Regions from separate parts of the Kurthia sp. Dielmo genome, predicted to be linked through region 2. Evidence: riboswitches for the same ligand, from Rfam matches in the RefSeq annotation. Region 2 holds a riboswitch; each other region holds the start of a gene.

Evidence for each region. Region 2 has a riboswitch for thiamine pyrophosphate ahead of thiT (energy-coupled thiamine transporter ThiT). Riboswitches for the same ligand answer to the same signal wherever they lie in the genome.
Region 1: another riboswitch for thiamine pyrophosphate. It lies ahead of thiW (energy coupling factor transporter S component ThiW); the one in region 2 lies ahead of thiT (energy-coupled thiamine transporter ThiT).
Region 3: another riboswitch for thiamine pyrophosphate. It lies ahead of KTHG_RS10520 (ABC transporter ATP-binding protein); the one in region 2 lies ahead of thiT (energy-coupled thiamine transporter ThiT).

The regions. Positions count from the first base shown of each region.
Region 1 covers NZ_HE578957.1:262,535-267,091, forward strand. The annotation lists gene KTHG_RS06205 (Maf family protein) at 1-237, opposite strand, end outside; gene cdd (cytidine deaminase) at 313-750, shown strand; gene KTHG_RS21105 (hypothetical protein) at 790-966, opposite strand; gene KTHG_RS06215 (GNAT family N-acetyltransferase) at 968-1,504, opposite strand; gene KTHG_RS06220 (MFS transporter) at 1,534-2,967, opposite strand; gene thiW (energy coupling factor transporter S component ThiW) at 3,091-3,570, opposite strand; TPP riboswitch at 3,629-3,737, opposite strand; gene cydC (thiol reductant ABC exporter subunit CydC) at 3,758-4,557, opposite strand, start outside.
Region 2 covers NZ_HE578965.1:43,113-47,669, forward strand. The annotation lists gene KTHG_RS19455 (aminopeptidase) at 1-752, shown strand, start outside; gene KTHG_RS21990 (hypothetical protein) at 908-1,021, opposite strand; TPP riboswitch at 1,221-1,325, shown strand; gene thiT (energy-coupled thiamine transporter ThiT) at 1,425-1,979, shown strand; gene map (type I methionyl aminopeptidase) at 2,075-2,827, shown strand; gene KTHG_RS19470 (tryptophan-rich sensory protein) at 2,879-3,613, opposite strand; gene KTHG_RS19475 (polyphosphate kinase 2 family protein) at 3,773-4,549, shown strand.
Region 3 covers NZ_HE578958.1:377,291-381,847, forward strand. The annotation lists gene KTHG_RS10515 (sensor histidine kinase) at 1-931, shown strand, start outside; TPP riboswitch at 1,212-1,319, shown strand; TPP riboswitch at 1,368-1,459, shown strand; gene KTHG_RS10520 (ABC transporter ATP-binding protein) at 1,525-2,199, shown strand; gene KTHG_RS10525 (ABC transporter permease) at 2,196-2,936, shown strand; partial or broken gene KTHG_RS10530 (ABC transporter substrate-binding protein) at 2,936-3,939, shown strand; gene KTHG_RS21845 (GNAT family N-acetyltransferase) at 4,118-4,450, shown strand.

The sequences.
Region 1 (4,557 bases), on a different contig from region 2:
ATAGACAACAATCGTATCCGAGCCAATGACAACGGCATCTGGATGTTTAGCCGCGACGGCCTGTGCCTTTAATAACGCGACGTCTTGCACATATTGCGACGCTGTCTGAAATGCCACGCTTGTCTCCTCAACATCGGCTGATTCCACGTCAAATGGTATATGGAGCTGTGCAAATAACTCACGACGGCGCGGTGACTGTGATGCTAAAATAAATGATGCTGTCGTTTGAAAATTCATAAAATCCCTCGCATTCTATCTAGTAATTTCATTTTAACATTCACTACTGCTTTACAAAAGGCAGAGCAATCAAGTATGTTTATCTATACACTACATAACAAAGGGGTACTTTTTATGAATAAAGAACAGTTAATGAACGAGGCGCGCGGCGTCTTAAAAAACTCGTATAGCCCATACTCAAATTTTCCGGTAGGAGCTGCGTTACTTTTAACAGATGGCTCGGTCATTACGGGCGTCAATGTTGAAAATGTGTCTTTTGGTGCCACAAACTGTGCAGAGCGTACGGCGATTTTCACGGCGCTAACACAGGGTTATAAAAAAGGCGATTTTGTAGCGATTGCCGTTGCCGGTGACACGGATGATTTCTTACCACCATGTAGCATTTGTCGCCAAGTCATGGCTGAATTTTTCACACCGAATATGCCGGTTTATTTAACAAATCGCGCGGGGGATATTAAAGAGCTTGCGTTAAAAGAATTATTACCGTTTGCGTTTACGGAATTAGACATGTAAGCAAAAAGGAGCCGCAATACTGCGCCTCCTTTTTTCATGCTATTTTTTTCTCTTTGCATACCATTTTAAAAGTAAATACCAACCACCGACAAAAATAACGAGGCCGACAATCGTTGGACCAAACACGACACGCCCAACGACGAGATAGCTAACAATTAGCATGACAACGAGCCACGCTAATGCAAAAAATAATACAAATTGCCATGGAATCTTCATATTACGAACGTTCCCCTTCCAATAGTGCATACACCGCATGGTCGACAAAATGGTCATACAGCCATTCCGACTCACGCGCGATACCCTCCTGTGTAAAGCCAAGGCGCTCGGGAATGGCACGACTTGCACGATTTTCGACGGCTGCACGAATTTCAACACGATGAAGCTTTACGGCATCAAATAAATAGTCGACAAGTCTTGCGACACTGCGCGTCATAAGACCATGCCCTTGAAAGTCTTCCGCAAGCCAGTAGCCAATCGATGTCGAACGATTTTCACGATCGAGCGCATGTGTGCCAACGGTCCCTGCAAACTGTCCCTTATATAAAATCGCCATATTTAAAATGCCTGATACCGCAAATTGCTTTTCGGTGAAGGCGATAAATTGACGCGTATCTAAAATCGTTTTCGTGCCATCTACCCACGGAAGCCATTCGCGTAAGTAGCTACGGTGTCCATCTACTGCCGCAAACATCGCCTCTGCATGCGCATCACTTAATTGTTGTAACGTCATGTGCGCATCTAATTGCCATTCCATTCTAAATGCCCCCTTTAACTATGCGCTTATTATAGCATGTCGCGGTCCCTCGTAACGCTTAAGAGACAACTTGCGATTAGCAACACCCCTGCAATGACATAAAATTGACCAGTAAGTGACAAAGGTAATAACGCCAGCCCCGATGAGCCAACGACCGTACCGAGCGAGAAGAACGCATAAAAATACCCATACGCACGCCCTCTTGTTTGTTCGGTCGTTCCTTCAATAAGCATGCGATTCATTGCGGGGAATAATAGCGCAAAGCCAATACCATACAGGGCAAGTATCGCATAAAGCAGCGCTTGCGACGTTGTGATACTAATAAAAAACTGACTGATTCCAATAAAGGCAATCCCTAACACCATGAGCCATTTAGCAGACCATTTATCAAATACATAACGTGTTGGCAGTACAAATAATAAGACCGCTACAATGCCAAACATACTCATTAGTGTGCCACTTAACCGCGATTCATAGCCTAATAATTCGATACGAATTGGTAATAAATACGCCAGCGCCCCTTGTGACATCATCAGCAAAAAGGCGGCCATAAAGGCACGTATGGCGCGTGCATTCCAGCTAAAGCTTTGTTGCGTCGTCTGCGATTTCTTTTTCACCGTTAGCTGTAAAAATATTAATGCCACAACGACAACGGCACCAATTATTGCGACCGTTATCAGCACAAATGGTACGGAGGTACGCGTTGCCACAATGCCGCTATAAGCAGGACCTAAAATCGCCGCGATGCCGACAAAGGCGCCGGTTAATGCCGACTGACTGCCCTGTGTTTGCTGGGCTGTTTGATTGGCGACAAGCGTAAAGGCGGCCGGTGTAATAAGCCCTGCCACAAAGCCATGACAGGCACGTAGTACGAGCAAGGTGGTCGGTGAATCAATAACCATATATGCACATAATGATAGCACCGTAAGCATCAGTCCAATTATTGCAATACGCTTCGCTCCCACACGATCAGTTAAAATACCCGACGCCATATTCCCAAACATATTCGTAAAAGAATACATCCCAACGACAAGTCCGGCTATCATCGTCGAAGCGCCTAATGATAGTGCAAAGGTACTCATGACGGGAAGCTGTGCGAATAAATCGAGAAACGTAAAGAAAATCGCACCATACAATAACCAAATTTGTTTAAATGGTTGCGGTCGATAACGTGCTTCAGCCCGCTTTATGTATCGATCGAATAAAAAGTTCCCAAATGGGATAAAGGCGACAAGGACCGCTACAATGGAATAAACAATGGGCCATTGCATACGTAACTGCGCCCACGCAATCGACGCGAGATACAACATAAAAATGGCGCCATGCAAACTGCCCATAATCGTTACCGCTAGTGGCAAATCCCACACATATTTTAGTGGCATCGCGACACCTAATAAAATTAATAGCGATAGGCCGTCTAAAATGCCCATCGTTCGTAAAAATCGCACAGCTTTTGAGTGCACAGTATTCCCTTCTTCCATTAGTCATTACTAAAAAGTATACCGCATCCTTATCGCTATTGGCTTCTATTGTGCCTGTATTTGGCAATAAAAAAAGCCGACGTCGTTCATACGTCGGCTTTTACACTACTGAATCGCTAAATAGCGTGTTGGGACAGCTTTTAGTATCGCGAGCGCTAGCATGGCGCCTGTCACCGTCGACAATAAAAAGGACGGCATGAAAAATAACGCAGATACCGCGGGTGCATGCATAAAGAACATACTATAAGGTACCGCAACAAGGGATGCGATGATGCCCGTGCCAATTATTTCCCCACTGATTGCGGCTATGCGTCTTTTCGTTATCCTATAGAGCATACCTGCAAGCACTGCCCCTATAACGCTTCCTGGAATGGCTAATAAAGTCCCCGTCCCCATCATCAGTCGAATAAGTGATGCCAATATAGCCTGTATAATTGCCGGAATCGGCCCTAGTGTTACCGTGCAAATAATGGTCATCATATGCTGAATGGGCGCCACTTTTGCCACACCAATCGGGATACTCACAACACTTGAGCCGATAACACAAATCGCGATATACATCGCTAATAACGTCATTTTTTTCATATAAAAAGCCCCTCTCTTTCTGATGCGATTGCCAAAAGAAAAAGAGCCAGGCCCTTATTATCTTTGTAAGTTGCTTCCCTCCGCTAGTATGAACTAGATCAGGTTTCAAGGATTAAGCGGCTGTAGCGCTCTCTCAGTCAGTCACACTGACACTCCTAGCAATCGTCCCCGCTACTGTATCATAAAATTAGTCAAATGGATAGTCTAAGTCGTATAATTTTCGGTATCTTGCGTCATCTGCTAACAACTGTTCATGTGAACCTTTTACACGTACTCGACCATTTTCAAGCATATAAATGGTATCCATATGAGCCATTGCTGCTAAATGATGCGTAATCCATACGACTGTTTTATTGCTAAGAACCTCAAATATCGTATGAATCAATTCCTGCTCAGTTACGGGGTCTAAACCAACAGTTGGCTCATCTAATAATACAATGGGCGTTTGCTGTAATAAAATACGAGCAAGCGCGATACGCTGACGTTCCCCACCAGAAAAGCGTGTGCCAAGTTCTTCGACACGCGTGTCATAGCCATGTGGTAATGTCTCAATCATCTCATGCAACTGAACTTTTTTCGCCGCCTCAATAACCTCCGCATCACTTGCCGAAACATTTCCAAGTCGAATATTATTCATAATCGTCGTATCAAATAAATACGGCTTTTGTTCTAAGACCGCGATAAGCTGTGATGTGTCATGACGTAGCGTATGCATATGCACGCCGTTAATCGTTACCGTACCAGCAGTCGGCTTATACGCCCCCAGTAATAACTTACCAAGCGTACTTTTACCGGTACCTGTTTTCCCTAAAATCGCGACTTTTTGACGTGGGTGCCATGTCATTGATACATCCCGGAGTACGGTCCTATTATCATATTGAAAAGCGACATTTGATATATCAACAGTATAAGGCCCAGTAGGTAATGTAGTGCATGGCTGTGCGTCTTCGCTTCGTCCCTCGACTTCCATAAGACGTGCAAATGACG
Region 2 (4,557 bases):
CTGAAGAAGAACAAGTTCCTGCAATGTGGGAAGCAATCTTCAAAACGGTACGTATCGGTGAAGGTAGCGCCGTTGAAAACTGGCAAGCTCACTTGAAAAACTTACATGTGCGCGGTGATTTAATGAATGAAAAGCATTTTGCTAAATTACATTACACAGCGCCAGGTACGGATTTAATTGTTGGCTTACCAGACAAACACATTTGGGCAACTGGCTCTAGTAAAACACCACAAGGCACTGAATTCGTGGCAAATATGCCAACAGAGGAAGTCTTTACATTGCCATCTAAATACGATGTAAACGGCTATGTGTCATCAACAAAACCACTTGTCTATCAAGGGAATATTATCGACAACTTCAAATTAACTTTTGAAAATGGCGTGATTGTGAAAGCAGAGGCACAGCAAGGTGAGGAATTATTAAATGAGTTGATTAAAGCGGATGAAGGCTCTAAATACATTGGTGAAATCGCACTTGTACCACATGAATCACCAATTTCAGCATCTGGCTTACTTTATTACAACACATTATTTGATGAAAATGCATCCAATCATATCGCAATTGGTGCAGCATATCCAACTTGTTATGAGGGCGGTAGCGAGCTATCTGAAGAGGAAATGGATAAAGCAGGCATCAATGTTTCAATTACACATGAAGACTTTATGGTCGGTAGTGCGGAAATGGACATCGATGGCATCCATGCAGACGGGACAGTAGAAGCTGTATTCCGTAAAGGTGCTTGGGCATTTTAATAAAAAGAAAATAGACTTTGACATACATCTAAAAATAACCGCTCCTATGAGCATAAGAAAAACCGGAACCGCGCTATGGCGCAGTTCCGGTTTTTCGTTGTGAACGCTAAAAAAGAAACATGACGTGTTTTATCCCAGTCTCTTTTTAAATGTCCTTAACGGCGATTTGTAGATTGTGACGCTTTTTTATTATTTAATACTTTTTTCACGATTGGATAAACGACAGGTGCTAATTTAACAGCTGTGCTAATTACTTTTTTTAAGTTCATTATGCATAACCTCACTTTTTAGTAGTTAGTATAGTATTACCGTTGTTGAATTTCTTTAAACGTACAGTGCTTTAATTGCTTGTACAATATTGTGAATAAACGGTTCATCTTATTTACGGAAGCGCGTGTGAAAAGTTTCAAAAAGGTTGAAAGCTTGAGCATTTTTCCGTACAATAGGATTGTTCAATAAACGAGATGTAACAACCACAAGGGGAGCTATTAAAATAGCTGAGAGTGAAGTGCGACTTCTAACCCTTAGAACCTGTAAGTTAATGCTTGCGAAGGAATGTGGATAGACAGCTGACGCTATGCGATGTCAGGGATCTTTCCCTGGCATCGCTTTTTTCATATCTATCTAATCCCACTGGTTTGATTTGTACATCAACATTGGAGGTTGAAGGGATTGAACAGTAAAAATTTATTAATGATGGTCGAAATCGCCATTTTTGCGGCCATCGGTCTTATTTTAGATAAGCTGACATTTAGCTTATGGCCACAGGGCGGCTCGATTAGTCTTGTGATGGTGCCAATCGTCATTATGGCGTTTCGCTGGGGCACAGTGGCAGGGCTTGTGACGGGCTTATTAATCGGTACGATGAATGCGATGTTTGGCGGCTTTATTTTAACACCGCTACAAGGCTTTATTGATTACTTCTTTGCGTTTACTGTAGTAGGACTTGCAGGGCTTTTACGTCCACTTGTTATACGTGCACAAACAGCGAGTGAGAAAGCTTTGTACATTACAATTGGGACGATTATCGGCGGTTTAATTCGCTATGTAGCTCATGCAATAGCTGGCTATGTATTCTTCTCTGAATATGCGGGTGACCAAAATCCACTAATTTATACGATTGTCTATAATGGTTCGTACATGGTGCCAGCCATTATTTTAACAGCAGCGATTGTTAGTCTACTCATGACAAAGGCACCGAAACTATTGGAGCCTAAAAAACGATAAAGAAACGAAGGAACTGAATTAATTCAGTTCCTTTTTCGTCATGAAAAAAGTGTGATATAGTAGAAGAAGATTCAATATAAAGGAGATCTTGAACGATGATTGTGAAAACGCAAGAAGAATTTGATGCGTTAATGAAAGCAGGCCGTGCAATGGCTGAAATTCGTGACGCCCTTAAAAATGCGACAAAACCTGGTGTGACAACAAAAGAATTAGATGAATTAGCTGGTAAATTATTCGAAGAAAAAGGTGCTGTATCAGGCCCTAAAGCAGAATATGACTTCCCAGGTTATACATGTATTAGTGTAAATGAATGTGTTGCCCATGGTATTCCGGACAACCGTAAACTACAAGAAGGCGATATGATTAACATTGATGTATCAGGCCATGTAGACGGTTTCTATGCAGATACAGGTGTATCATTTGTTGTAGGCGATGTTGAAAAACCAGAACTTCAAATCCTTTGCGATGTGGCTCAAAGCTCATTTGACCGCGCAATGGGAAAAATTAAACCAGGTGCGCGCTTGAACCAAATCGGTAAAGCTGTAGAACGTGAAGCACATGATAAAGGTTTAAAAGTAATCATGAACTTAACAGGCCATGGTGTAGGTCATTCATTACATGAAGAACCTCAATACGTTTTAAACTACTATGATGCATGGGATGCAACAATGATGAAAGAAGGCATGGTTTTCGCTGTAGAACCATTCATCTCTCAAGCTGCTGAAAACATCGTAGAGGGCACAGATGGCTGGGCATTCTTAACACCAGATAAATCATTTGTTGCACAATTAGAACATACAGTTATCGTAACGAAAAATGGTCCTGTATTAACAACAAAAATCGATTAATTTCAATAAAAAAAGACTGTAGCGGAAGCGTTTCTTCTGTTACAGTCTTTTTTAATTTGCGTTAGATGGCAAACGTTTGCGTATGAAAATGATCCCAACAATCAAGACGCCGCTTAAAAATAATGCAGCTGTTGTGACAAGCAATTCATTGAAATTATTAGCAATGGCTACGCCAATTAAAAACCAAATGAATACAGCGGGAAAGGCGGCGTCATAAAGATGGAAGCGGATTGCGAGTGCAAGTGCGGCTGCACACGTTAACAATACAACAGCCCATAGCTGACGACTAAGGCCAAAATCAATGAGGTTATTCGAAATAAACAGGAAGCCGATAGTTAAAAAAGTGAGGAATGCTATAGCAGCAAATGCAATTGAAATTGGCAGGCGTCCATTCATTTTATTCTCTGTTAACGGGTAGGTTAAATACAGTATGAATAAGCAGATAGAGATCACAGCTAGTGCCGCAAGTGCAAGAATAAATTGCTCATAGTGCCATAAATTAATCCAAACGATAAATACAATCGAGCTTATCGCAAATAAAATGGCTTGCGTGAGTGTTAGTGCAGAAGCTGTATGGCGCTTTTGCCATTGCGCAAAAACCCAATAAGCGAGCAATAACAAAGCGCCTGGGAATAGCCAATAAACGTATAGAGCTGGAAACATTAATATTTTATAACTGTAGGCCAGTTCAAGTGCCGTATGATTGTTGAGTGGTAGTGCATAAGCAGATAAGCTGGCGATAAATAAAGCGATGAACGCCAACAGAACAATTAAAAATCTGCCCAATGATAACCCCTCCTAAAAATAAAGATATACGTATTAGTATACCTCATGAATCGCGTGCAACAATTTTCATTTCTGTGAACATTCTTCGAACATACGCATATATTGCGCTTTAGCACTACATAGCTGTAAAATATATGTAATCTTTTACTAAAAGGAGCGATGAAGTTGGTACAAAAAATTGACAAGCTAGATTTATCGAAAAAGTTGAGTGACCAAATTTCGTATAAAAAGGAATTAAAGAAGCTACAATATGAAATGTTGAACATTCAACAGTTTTTATTTAAGCATGATATTGGCTTAATTTTAGGCTTTGAAGGAATGGATGCAGCTGGTAAAGGTGGCGCCATCAAACGACTAACAGAGCGTCTTGACCCACGTGGTTATATCGTACATCCGATTGCTGCACCAACACCAGAGGAATTGAAATACAATCATTTACAACGCTTTTGGAATCGACTACCTGCAAGAGGTCAAATCGGTATTTTTGACCGCACATGGTATGGTCGTGTGCTCGTTGAACGTATTGAGGGCTTTGCGAAGAAAAAAGAATGGAAACGTGCCTACGAAGAATTAAATCAGTTTGAAAAAGTGCTAACAGATGATAATTATATTGTGTTAAAATTTTGGGTGCAGATTTCAGAGGAAGAGCAACTTCAACGTTTTAAAGACCGTAAAGAAGATCCGTATAAGCAATGGAAATTAACAGATGAGGATTGGCGCAATCGTGAAAAATGGCCTTTATACGTAGAAGCTGCTGATGAAATGTTTGAAAAAACGGATAAAAAGAATGCACCGTGGGTATTAGTAGAGGGTAATGATAAAAAATACGCGCGTATTGAAGTGTTGAAACAAGTTATTAAACATGTCACAGCAGAATGTGAAAAACGTGGTCTCACAATCACAGACCCTGCAGAGGCAGTTTCAAAAGAAGTTTAACCTGACAC
Region 3 (4,557 bases), on a different contig from region 2:
GATGAGCCAGATTCGTTATTGGACGCTACGCGGTATTTTAATGGCGATTTTATTAGCGCTTGTGTATACGATTTTAGTGTCGTGGAAATTATCGCGTCCACTTGTTGATATGACCGAGGCTACGCGTAAAATTGCCAAAGGGCAGGATACGAAGGTCACGGTTACGAGTAAGGATGAGCTTGGCATTCTCGGTGAGTCCATTAATGATTTAAGTGTGGAGTTAAATAACTACCGAAAAAACCGAAGTGAACTACTGGCGAATATTTCACATGAGCTACGGACGCCCGTATCGTACTTACAAGGCTATGCACAACTTATTGAAAATGGACAGTATCGCTCTGAGGAAGAGTTAAAAAAATATGCGCATATTATTGATCAGGAATCTGTGCGTTTATCTAAATTAATTCAAGATGTTTTTGACCTATCAAAAATGGAAGAAGGCATGATGACATTTTATAAACAAGCAGTTGATATTGAAGAATTACTAGAAGATGCCGCAGACAAAGTTCGTTTAAAGGCACATCAAAAAAATCTAGCCTTAGAGGTTGCGATTCAAGGGCCGCTTCAAGACATAGAAACAGACGGTATGCGCTTTGAGCAAATCATTATTAATTTACTGCAAAACGCGGTTAACTATACGCCGCAGGGAACGATTACACTGCGTGCATTTGAGCAAAAATCTACACTAATTATTGAAATAACTGATACAGGTGTTGGTATTCCAGCAGAGGATATTCCCTTTATTTTTGACCGCTTCCACCGGGTTGAAAAATCACGTGTTCGCGATAAGGGTGGCACAGGCCTTGGCCTAGCGATTGTTAAAGCGTTAACGGAAGCATTAGATGGCGCTATTACAGTCGAAAGTAAGGAAAATATCGGTACTACCTTTAGATTGTCATTTCCCATTCATACTTTTTCCACAAATAGCTAGTATGATAATAATATAAACTCATGTGACTCCACCCCCGGATGCCATGGATAGAAAAACACGCACCTACGTCAGGAATAGGTGCGTGTTTTTTTGTTTAAAATAAATATTTTCTTTTTAAGTTTTTTATCAGAAAGAACAGCTAAAGAAAGTGATAAAAGCTTTTTATTGAAATATAAAATTATACAAACGACTTTTCTAGCACTTAAATCGTTTGAAGGGGTGTAGGGAGAACGTTGTCAATTATTCATTATCGTGCTATACTGCTTTTTAATCACATACAAAAAGATGCTAGGAGTGCTGATGTTGTCAGCCGAGAAATTCACGTAATGAATTAATCCTTGAACCTGATCTAGTTTGTACTAGCGTAGGAAAGCGTTGATTGATTCATATGATCACGTCCCATGCCGGTAATCTAGGCATGGGACGTTTTTTAATTTTTGACCACTAGGGGTGCTATAAAAAGCTGAGATGAGACCCTTATGACTTGTATTAGGTAATGCTGACGCAAGGAAGTGGGTTCTATTTAGCGATGCATGTAGAGCCACTTCCTGCGGGAGATGGCTTTTTTTGTTGTGATAAAGGAGGAGCAAAGAATGGTTGTTAGGATGGAGCATGTGCATTTTTCGTATGGTCAGAAAGTAATTTTAAATGGCTTAAACCTGCACGTAGAAGCGGGTGAATTTGTTAGTATCGTTGGGGCAAGTGGTTGCGGTAAGAGCACCGTATTTCGTTTGTTGCTAGGACTTGAAAATCCACAGCAAGGGAGGATAAAAAAACATGGAAAAATAGGTTATATGCCACAGCACCATCAGCTTATGCCCTGGCGAACAGCACTTGATAATGCGATTTTACCGTTAGAATGTCAAGGCGTGAAAAAGGCGAAAGCACGTAAGCAAGCGCAGCAGCTTTTTATACGCTTTGGATTAGCTGGCTATGAAGATAAGAAGCCATACGAATTATCAGGTGGTATGCAACAACGCGTAAGCTTGATACGAGCTCTTTTAACAGGAGCCGACGTATTATTATTAGATGAACCATTCAGCGCACTGGATGCTCTTACCCGTAATGATTTACAGAAATGGTTAAAGGACATTGTCCACTTAGAACAGAAAACGGTTATTTTTATTACACATGATATTGAGGAGGCATTATTTTTATCAGATCGTATTTTTGTAGCGACAAAAAAACCACTTACCGCATTTGAATGTATGGACTCGACAGTATCAAAAGCGTATATCTATGAAAAAATTGGTGGTGCGATGCGATGAAAAAAATAGTACCGCCTTTCTTGTTAATGGCGCTACTGCTCATTAGTTGGGAAGTAATTGCACGTGTTCTTGCATCGCCGTATATTTTGCCGTCCCCACTTCAAATTCTTAAGAAAATATGGTTACTTCGTGAACCACTGTTAACGATTCATTTGCCGGCGACATTAACGATCATTGGAATCGGGTTGCTGATTTCCCTTGTATTAGGTGTGGTCCTTGCATTAGTAATGGATGCCAGTACGTGGTTCGAGCGGGCTTTTTATCCACTTCTTGTCATCTCACAAACGATTCCAACGACTGCCCTTGCCCCCATTTTTGTGCTGTGGTTTGGTTATAGTATTTGGAGTAAAGTACTTGTGACGGTCTTAATTGCTTTTTTTCCCATTACAATGAATACTTTTGAGGGTTTACGCAGTGTGAAAAAAGGACAGTTTGAGCTTCTACAAACATTTGGAGCAAGTCGTTGGCAACAGTTTTGGAAATTAAAGGTCCCGGCTGCCTTACCATCATTCTTTACAGGTCTTAAAATTGCGGTGCCTTTAACTGTAATCGGAGCGGCAATCGGTGAGTGGCTTGGAGCGCAAGCAGGTCTTGGCTATTTTAGTAAACGTATGATGACACAAATGGATGGTGCAGGTGTATTCGCCCCTATTGTTGTGTTATCGCTAATGGCGGTTATTTTTGCGGCCATTCTTGCGGGTGTGGAGAAAAAATATATGGGTTGGAGGAAAGAATAATGAAAAAAATGTTGCTAGTATATGTATGCTGCATTTGTATGACAGTATTAAGTGCATGTGGAAGCAGTGATAAAAAAACAACGGCTGATGGACTACAAGAGGTAACACTCGTACTGGATTGGTATCCTAATGCAGTTCATAGCTTTATTTATGCTGCGGAGGAAAAAGGCTATTTTAAGGAAGAGGGAATTCATTTAAATATTCAATATCCTCAAAACGTGACGGATCCACTTACCTTGACTGCTGCTGGTAAAGCAACGGTAGGAATTTATTATCAGCAAGATATCGTGCGAGCGCGTGCAAATGAAGGAATTCCGGTAAAGTCAATTGGCCCCATTGTACGCGAGCCGTTAAACCATATTATTGTTCTTGATAAAGAAAAACGATTCAATCACCTAAAGATTTAGAAGGAAAAACAATTGGCTATGCGGGAAGTGACTTAAGTGAAGCGTATGTACAATCGATGGTAAAAGCCGATGGTGGGGACCCAAAGAAAGTGACAATGCAAGATGTGGGGTTTGACCTCGTACCAGCCCTGATTACTAATAAAGTGGATGCGCTTAGTGGCGCGCTGATTAATCATGAAGTGCCCGTAATGGAAGAGAAGGGGTTTCCGACACGTACGTTTAACCCCGCGGATTATGGGGTGCCAAATTATTATGAACTGTTATTTGTATCAGGCGACAAGACAATTGAAGAAAATCCTGAACTACTAAAGGCGTTTCTACGTGCCTCTGAGAAAGGATATGCTTACATGAAGAAGCATCCACAACAAGCGCTAGAAATCTTAATGGCAAAACAAGATGAAGCAAATTTCCCGTTATCATCTAAAGTAGAAAAGAAAAGCTTACAAATACTGATGGCGACGATGGAACGAAAGGGCAGCAAGTTCTTATCTGATGATGCAAATGCCTGGCAAAAACAAATTGAATGGATGAGTAAACAGCATATGATTACGACAAAACCGCAGCCAAATGATTTGTTTGTGGAGTTAATGAAATAATCATTTATTTTCGAAAAAAGCCGGAATAAAGGATTCCGTCTTTTTTTGATTGCAAAAGGGTATGAAGTAGTAAAAAAAGAGGTGAAAGCCTATGCAACTATCGACAACGCGACTCTGGTTACGTGAAATCACGTTTCATGATACAGTAGCAATTCATCAGTACGCGTCATGAGAGGAAGTGTCACATGATCAGCCATGGGGACCAAATTCACTCGAAGAAACGACGCAATTTGTTGCAGAAGTAGTAGCGGATGCAGCAGAGCATAAACGGGTATGGTATTGTTTAGCAGTAGAATATGACGGCCAACTTATCGGCGCGGGGGAGCTATGGATTACAGACTGGTACAATGAATGCGCAGAAATCGGCTATGTATTGCATCCCGCTTATTGGGGACAAGGCTTTGCGACTGAAATGGCAAATGTGCTACTAGCATTCGGCTTTGAACAGCTAGGTATGCATCGAATTTTTGCTACTTGTGACCCTAAAAATATTGCTTCTTTTAGCGTCTAGAAAAGGCCGGTTTTCAATCAGAGGGACGAATTCGCGACCATCTACGTATAAATGGTGGGTGGCGTGATTCACTTATTTACAGTATGTTGCGCGATGAATGGCAGGTA